3 regions of the Streptomyces sp. YKOK-I1 genome follow, and region 3 is predicted to be linked to each of the others. Evidence: predicted binding sites of a transcription regulator. Region 3 holds the regulator's gene; each other region holds the start of a gene.
What was found. The regulator HrcA, encoded in region 3, represses chaperone genes, less so after heat shock. The targets are predictions, from matches to a motif close to TTNGCACTCNGNNNNNCNGAGTGCNAA.
Positions count from the first base shown of each region.

Region 1: a site for HrcA is predicted at 1,047-1,073, ahead of groES (co-chaperone GroES). Genes of this name have one in related genera too.
Region 2: a site for HrcA is predicted at 1,288-1,314, ahead of groL (chaperonin GroEL). Genes of this name have one in related genera too.

Region 1 covers NZ_BAAGDR010000001.1:6,298,457-6,300,718, forward strand. Annotated here, with positions in the region: gene ACYQ8Q_RS28120 (polysaccharide deacetylase family protein) at 1-224, shown strand, start outside; gene ACYQ8Q_RS28125 (polysaccharide deacetylase family protein) at 221-1,006, shown strand; gene groES (co-chaperone GroES) at 1,220-1,528, shown strand; gene groL (chaperonin GroEL) at 1,666-2,262, shown strand, end outside.
Region 2 covers NZ_BAAGDR010000001.1:4,817,669-4,819,930, forward strand. Annotated here, with positions in the region: gene groL (chaperonin GroEL) at 1-1,124, opposite strand, end outside; gene ACYQ8Q_RS21120 (cold-shock protein) at 1,438-1,644, opposite strand; gene ACYQ8Q_RS21125 (MoaD/ThiS family protein) at 2,097-2,262, opposite strand, start outside.
Region 3 covers NZ_BAAGDR010000001.1:3,651,830-3,654,091, forward strand. Annotated here, with positions in the region: gene dnaJ (molecular chaperone DnaJ) at 1-635, opposite strand, end outside; gene hrcA (heat-inducible transcriptional repressor HrcA) at 636-1,652, opposite strand; gene ACYQ8Q_RS15870 (MBL fold metallo-hydrolase) at 1,812-2,262, shown strand, end outside.

The DNA of each region.
Region 1 (2,262 bases), 2.6 Mb from region 3:
AGTCCTGCGGGGTGAGGTACGCCCCACTCTGGGACGAGGAGGTCTTCGTCGACCACTGGGAGTACCGCGAGTGGGACCGCGACCTCCACCCCGGCGACATCGTCCTGAGCCACTTCCGCGGCCGGGGCGAGTGGAAGGGCACCATGCCCGACATGGTCCGCCGGTTCCTGAACAAGGTCACGGCACAGGGATACGCGGTGGCACGCCTGGAGGACTACCTGTGAGGACGCGGGGGCTGATCGCCGTACTGCTGGCGCTGGCGGTGACGGCGCTGACCGGCTGCGCCCAGTCCGTCGACCCGATCGAACGCCTGGGCAAGAAGGCGGCCCAGCGGGTGCGCCCCCTCTCCCACGGTTCGGGCGGTCCCGGCAGCCCGGGCGGTCCCGGCCGCGCCGCCGGCTCCGGCCGCTCCGGCCAGGAGCCCCTCCCGCCGGTCGTCGACCGTGTTCCCACCCACGACAAGGTCGTCTTCCTCACCTACGACGACGGCGCCGAACGCGACCCCCGCTTCATCGACCTGGTCCGCGAACTCCGCCTCCCCGTCAGCGTGTTCCTCACCGACAGCGTGGTCGGACCCGGCTACGGCCACTTCGCCCGGCTGCGCTCGGTCGGCGCGACCCTGGAGAACCACACCCTCGACCACGCGGCCCTGCGCGGTCTGCCGTACGCCGGCCAGCGCGCCGAGATCTGCGGCCAGCAGGAGAAACTCCACGCCCGCTTCGGCCTGCGCCCCCGCCTGTTCCGCCCGCCCTACGGCACGTACGACACCACCACCCTGCGCGCCGCCGCCGACTGCGGCATCACGGCCGTCGTCCTCTGGCGCGCCGCGATGGGCCCCGCCGGGCTCACCTACCCGCACGGCGCCCCCGGTCTGCGCCCCGGCGACATCGTCGCCCTGGACCCGGACGAGTCCACCGGCCCGAGCCTGCGCGAACGGACGACGGCACTGCTGCGGGTGGTGCGGGAGCGGGGCCTGACGGTGGGGAAGCTGGAGGACTACCTGTAGGCGTTCCGGGGCCCGGAAAACGGCCGACGCGCCACGGGGATTAGCAGTCCGCTTGACCGAGTGCTAATCGCGGTCATAGTCTCGGCTCTGGCACTCCCCACTGGAGAGTGCCAACAACGCGACGGGCAGGTCCGGCACCCGCGACGACGGATCCACCTGGTCGCCACCTCAGACAGTTAACCCCGTGAGATCTCCGAAGGGGGAGGTCGGATCGTGACGACCGCCAGCTCCAAGGTTGCCATCAAGCCGCTTGAGGACCGCATTGTGGTCCAGCCGCTCGACGCCGAGCAGACCACGGCCTCCGGCCTGGTCATCCCGGACACCGCGAAGGAGAAGCCCCAGGAGGGCGCCGTCCTCGCCGTGGGCCCGGGTCGCTTCGAGAACGGCGAGCGCCTGCCGCTCGACGTCAAGGTCGGCGACGTCGTCCTGTACAGCAAGTACGGCGGCACCGAGGTGAAGTACAACGGCGAGGAGTACCTCGTCCTCTCGGCTCGCGACGTCCTCGCGATCATCGAGAAGTAGTTCTTCACCCGAGCATTTCGATGCTTGATGCTGCGCCCCTGGCTCCCGCCACCACATAAGAAGCCGGGCGCCCGGGGCGCAGTGCCTTTTCACCCCACGTTTTCCGCCCACAGATTTCCGAGAGGGCTGCCGCTGTCATGGCGAAGATCCTGAAGTTCGACGAGGACGCCCGTCGCGCCCTCGAGCGCGGCGTCAACAAGCTGGCCGACACGGTCAAGGTGACGATCGGTCCCAAGGGCCGCAACGTCGTCATCGACAAGAAGTTCGGCGCCCCGACCATCACCAACGACGGCGTCACCATCGCCCGTGAGGTGGAGATCGACGACCCGTACGAGAACCTCGGCGCCCAGCTCGTGAAGGAGGTGGCGACCAAGACCAACGACATCGCGGGTGACGGCACCACCACCGCCACCGTGCTGGCCCAGGCGCTCGTCCGCGAGGGCCTGAAGAACGTCGCCGCCGGTGCCTCCCCGGCCGCCCTGAAGAAGGGCATCGACGCCGCGGTCAAGGCCGTCTCCGACGAGCTGCTCGCCACCGCGCGCCCGATCGACGACAAGGCGGACATCGCCGCCGTCGCCGCGCTGTCCGCCCAGGACCAGCAGGTCGGCGAGCTCATCGCCGAGGCGATGGACAAGGTCGGCAAGGACGGTGTCATCACCGTCGAGGAGTCCAACACCTTCGGTCTGGAGCTGGACTTCACCGAGGGCATGGCCTTCGACAAGGGCTACCTGTCG
Region 2 (2,262 bases), 1.2 Mb from region 3:
GCGACACCGCCGGCGAGCTTCGCCAGGCGCTCCTGCAGCTTCTCGCGGTCGTAGTCCGAGTCGCTGTTCTCGATCTCGGCGCGGATCTGGTTCACCCGGCCGGCGACCTGGTCCGACGAACCGGCACCGTCGACGATGGTGGTCTCGTCCTTGGTGATGACGACCTTGCGGGCCTTGCCCAGCAGGTCGAGGGTCGTGTTCTCGAGCTTGAGACCGACCTCCTCGGAGATGACCTCGCCGCCGGTGAGGATGGCGATGTCGTTCAGCATCGCCTTGCGGCGGTCGCCGAAGCCCGGGGCCTTGACCGCGACGGACTTGAAGGTGCCGCGGATCTTGTTGACGACCAGGGTCGACAGGGCCTCGCCCTCGACGTCCTCGGCGATGATCAGCAGCGGCTTGCCCGACTGCATGACCTTCTCCAGGAGCGGGAGCAGGTCCTTGACGTTCGCGATCTTGGAGTTCGCGATCAGGATGTACGGGTCGTCGAGGACGGCCTCCATACGCTCCATGTCGGTGGCGAAGTACGCCGAGATGTAGCCCTTGTCGAAGCGCATACCCTCGGTGAGCTCCAGCTCCAGACCGAAGGTCTGGGACTCCTCGACGGTGATGACGCCTTCCTTGCCGACCTTGTCCATGGCCTCGGCGATGAGCTCGCCGATCTGGGTGTCGGCGGCGGAGATGGAGGCGGTGGAGGCGATCTGCTCCTTGGTCTCCACGTCCTTGGCCTGCTCGAGCAGGGCACCGGAGACAGCCTCGACGGCCTTCTCGATACCGCGCTTCAGAGCCATCGGGTTGGCGCCGGCGGCCACGTTGCGCAGACCCTCGCGCACCAGGGCCTGGGCCAGGACGGTCGCGGTCGTCGTGCCGTCACCGGCTACGTCGTCCGTCTTCTTCGCGACTTCCTTGACCAGCTCGGCGCCGATCTTCTCGTACGGGTCCTCGAGCTCGATCTCCTTGGCGATGGAGACACCATCGTTGGTGATCGTGGGGGCGCCCCACTTCTTCTCGAGGACGACGTTGCGACCCTTGGGGCCGAGCGTCACCTTGACGGCGTCCGCGAGCTGGTTCATGCCGCGCTCGAGGCCGCGCCGCGCCTCCTCGTCGAACGCGATGATCTTGGCCATGTGAAGTGGTCCCTCCAGGACTGGGGGTGATTCCTTCGGACCGCGCCCGCGCCCGCGACGGACGGCTCGCATGCCGCGTGGTTCCTTGCCCCACCTGGCCTGCGGGCCTCACCGACCCGGTCCTTCTTTGTCACTCTCACCTTCAGAGTGCTAACGCCAATGATTAGCACTCGGCATGGTCGAGTGCAAGCGCCTCCCGAGGACTGGGGTCCGCCGAGGCGTCCGCGCGGGGCATGCCGAAGGGCCCGTACCCCAGGAGGTACGGGCCCTTCGAAGATGAAACAGAAGAACGACGCTTCAGTCGGCGCGTGCTTCAGCTGGTCGCCAGCCGGACCATGTCCGCCTGCGGCCCCTTCTGACCCTGCGAGATCTCGAAATCGACCCGCTGGCCCTCTTCCAGGGTGCGGTACCCGTCCATCTGGATCGCGCTGTAGTGGACGAAAACATCCGCACCACCGTCGACCGCGATGAAGCCGTACCCCTTCTCCGCGTTGAACCACTTGACGGTGCCCTGAGCCATGCCTAACTCCCCTATTACTGGCCCTTGCACAGATCCACACTTCGCGGATCCGGGTCAGACCTCACCCCCCAGTTGGTTGGGGGCGTGCGCCGGAACGCGTCGACCGCGGCCGAATGTATCTGTCCAACTGCCCTCTGCAACAGGTCACTTGGACGAGAATTCTGGACGCACGCGATCCGGAATGTGGCGAGAATTCGCCAGAATTCAGGGCAAGTCGGGCCCCATAAAAGCCACAAATGCCACGCAAGAGGCACGCACTTTGGCTACTTCTTGTCGGGCCCAAGGCAGAAATCAAAGATTCCGGATCAGTGTTTCGCGACCCGGTTCCCCAACTGTACCGCGCTCAACCACACTGAATTGCCCCCTCCGCTTCTCTCACGGAGGGGGCAATTCGATGAACACTCGGTAATCACTGTTACCGACGGTTACTACCGGTGGGTACTGAACAAGGGTCAGCAGCCGCCCGCGACGGCCGGGATGATCGACACGCCCGCCCCGTCCGGGGTCGCCGTCTCCAGCCCCTGCTCGAACCGGACGTCGTCGTCGTTCACGTACACGTTCACGAACCGCCGCAGCTTGCCCTGGTCGTCCAGGACCCGGGCGGCGATCCCGGTGTGG
Region 3 (2,262 bases):
CGGGAGCGCACCCGGCCGTCGCCCGCGCACTCCGGGCAGGGGTTCGGGACGATGGTGCCGAAGCCCTGGCACTGGGGGCAGGGGCGGGAGGTCATGACCTGGCCGAGGAAGGACCGGGTCACCTGGGAGACCTCGCCGCGGCCGCGGCACATGTCACACGTCTGGGCGGTGGTGCCGGGGGCGGCGCCCTCGCCGCTGCACGTGGTGCAGACGATCGCGGTGTCGACCTGGATGTCCTTGGTGGTGCCGAAGGCGGCCTCGTCGAGGTCCACCTCCAGCCGGATCATCGCGTCCTGGCCGCGCCGGGTCCTGGACCTCGGCCCCCGCTGGGACGCCGTACCGAAGAACGCGTCCATGATGTCGGAGAAGTTGCCGAAGCCACCGGCCCCGAAGCCGCCCGCGCCACCGCCGCCTGCCTGGGAGAGGGGGTCGCCGCCGAGGTCGTAGACCTGCTTCTTCTGCGGGTCCGACAGCACCTCGTAGGCGGCGTTGATCTCCTTGAACCGCTCCTGGGTCTTCGGATCCGGGTTGACGTCCGGGTGCAGCTCGCGGGCGAGCCGGCGGAACGCCTTCTTGATCTCATCCTGCGACGCGTCGCGGCGCACGCCGAGAACGGCGTAGTAGTCCGTGGCCACTTACGACTCCGCCAGGATCTGTCCGACGTACCGTGCCACCGCTCGTACCGCTCCCATCGTTCCCGGGTAATCCATGCGGGTCGGGCCGACCACGCCGAGTTTGGCGACTGCCTCGCCGCCCGAACCGTAGCCGACCGAGACCACGGAAGTGGAGTTGAGTCCCTCATAGGCGTTCTCATGACCGATGCGTACGGTCATGCCCGAATCCCCCGCCTCGCCCAGGAGTTTGAGAAGAACGACGTGTTCCTCCAGGGCCTCCAGGACGGGCCGGATGATGAGAGGGAAGTCATGTCCGAAGCGGGTGAGATTGGCGGTCCCGCCGATCATCAGCCGCTCCTCGTTCTCCTCGACGAGGGTCTCCAGCAGGGTGGAGAGCACCGTCGAGACCGTGCCGCGGTCGTCCGCCTCGAAGGCCTCGGGCAGGTCCTCCACCAGGCGCGGCACGTCGGTGAACCGGCGGCCCGCGATCCGGCTGTTGAGCCGCGCGCGTAGATCCGCCAGAGAGGCCTCCCCGAAGGGCGCCGGGCAGTCCACCAGGCGCTGCTCGACCCGTCCGGTGTCCGTGATCAGCACGAGCATCAGCCGGGCCGGCGCGAGCGACAGCAGCTCCACGTGCCGCACGGTGGACCGGGTCAGCGAGGGGTACTGCACGACGGCGACCTGCCGGGTGAGCTGCGCGAGCAGCCGCACGGTCCGCGCCACGACGTCGTCGAGGTCGACGGCGCCGTCGAGGAAGTTCTGGATGGCGCGCCGCTCGGGCGCGGTCATCGGCTTGACGCCGGCCAGCTTGTCGACGAACAGCCGGTAGCCCTTGTCGGTGGGGATCCGCCCGGCGCTGGTGTGCGGCTGGGCGATGTATCCCTCGTCCTCCAGGGCGGCCATGTCGTTGCGCACGGTGGCCGGGGAGACGCCGAGGTTGTGCCGCTCGGTGAGGGCCTTGGAGCCCACCGGCTCCTCGGTGCCGACGTAGTCCTGGACGATGGCGCGCAGCACTTGCAGCCTGCGTTCACTCAGCACCCGCGCACACCTCCCGTGGTCGTCCCCCAGTCCCCTGGGTGTCCGCCCTGGCACTCTTCGCTTCCGAGTGCCAGACGTTCCCCGGCCAGTGTACGGCTGTGGGGTACACCGGGGGCAAGGTCGGCCGACGCCAGGACGGCTTACCGTTAGCGTCCCGGTATGACCATGACTTGGGAAGAGCTGGGGTGGGAGCGGGTCGCGGCCGGGGTCGGGCGGGTGCGGCTGCCGGGCTGGGACTGCACGGCGGGGCTGGTCGTCGGGGCGGGCGCGGTGCTGATGGTGGACGCCGGGTCGGGGCTGGCGGAGGGGGTGCGGCTGCGGACGCAGGCCGAGGAGCTGACCGGCGCGCGTGTGACCCATCTCGCGCTCACCCATCCGCATTTCGATCATGTGTTCGGCGCGGCGGCGTTCGCGGGCGCGGAGGTGTACGGCGCGGTGGGCATGGACACGGTCCCGGCGGAGGAGCTGCGGGCGGACGCGGTGCGGGGCGGTCTGGACGAGGCGACGGCGACGGAGGCCGCGGACACGCTGGTCGCCCCCCGCCACCGGGTCTCCGGCGAGTGGACCCTCGACCTGGGCGGGAGCCGTCAGGTCCTGCTGGCGAACGTGG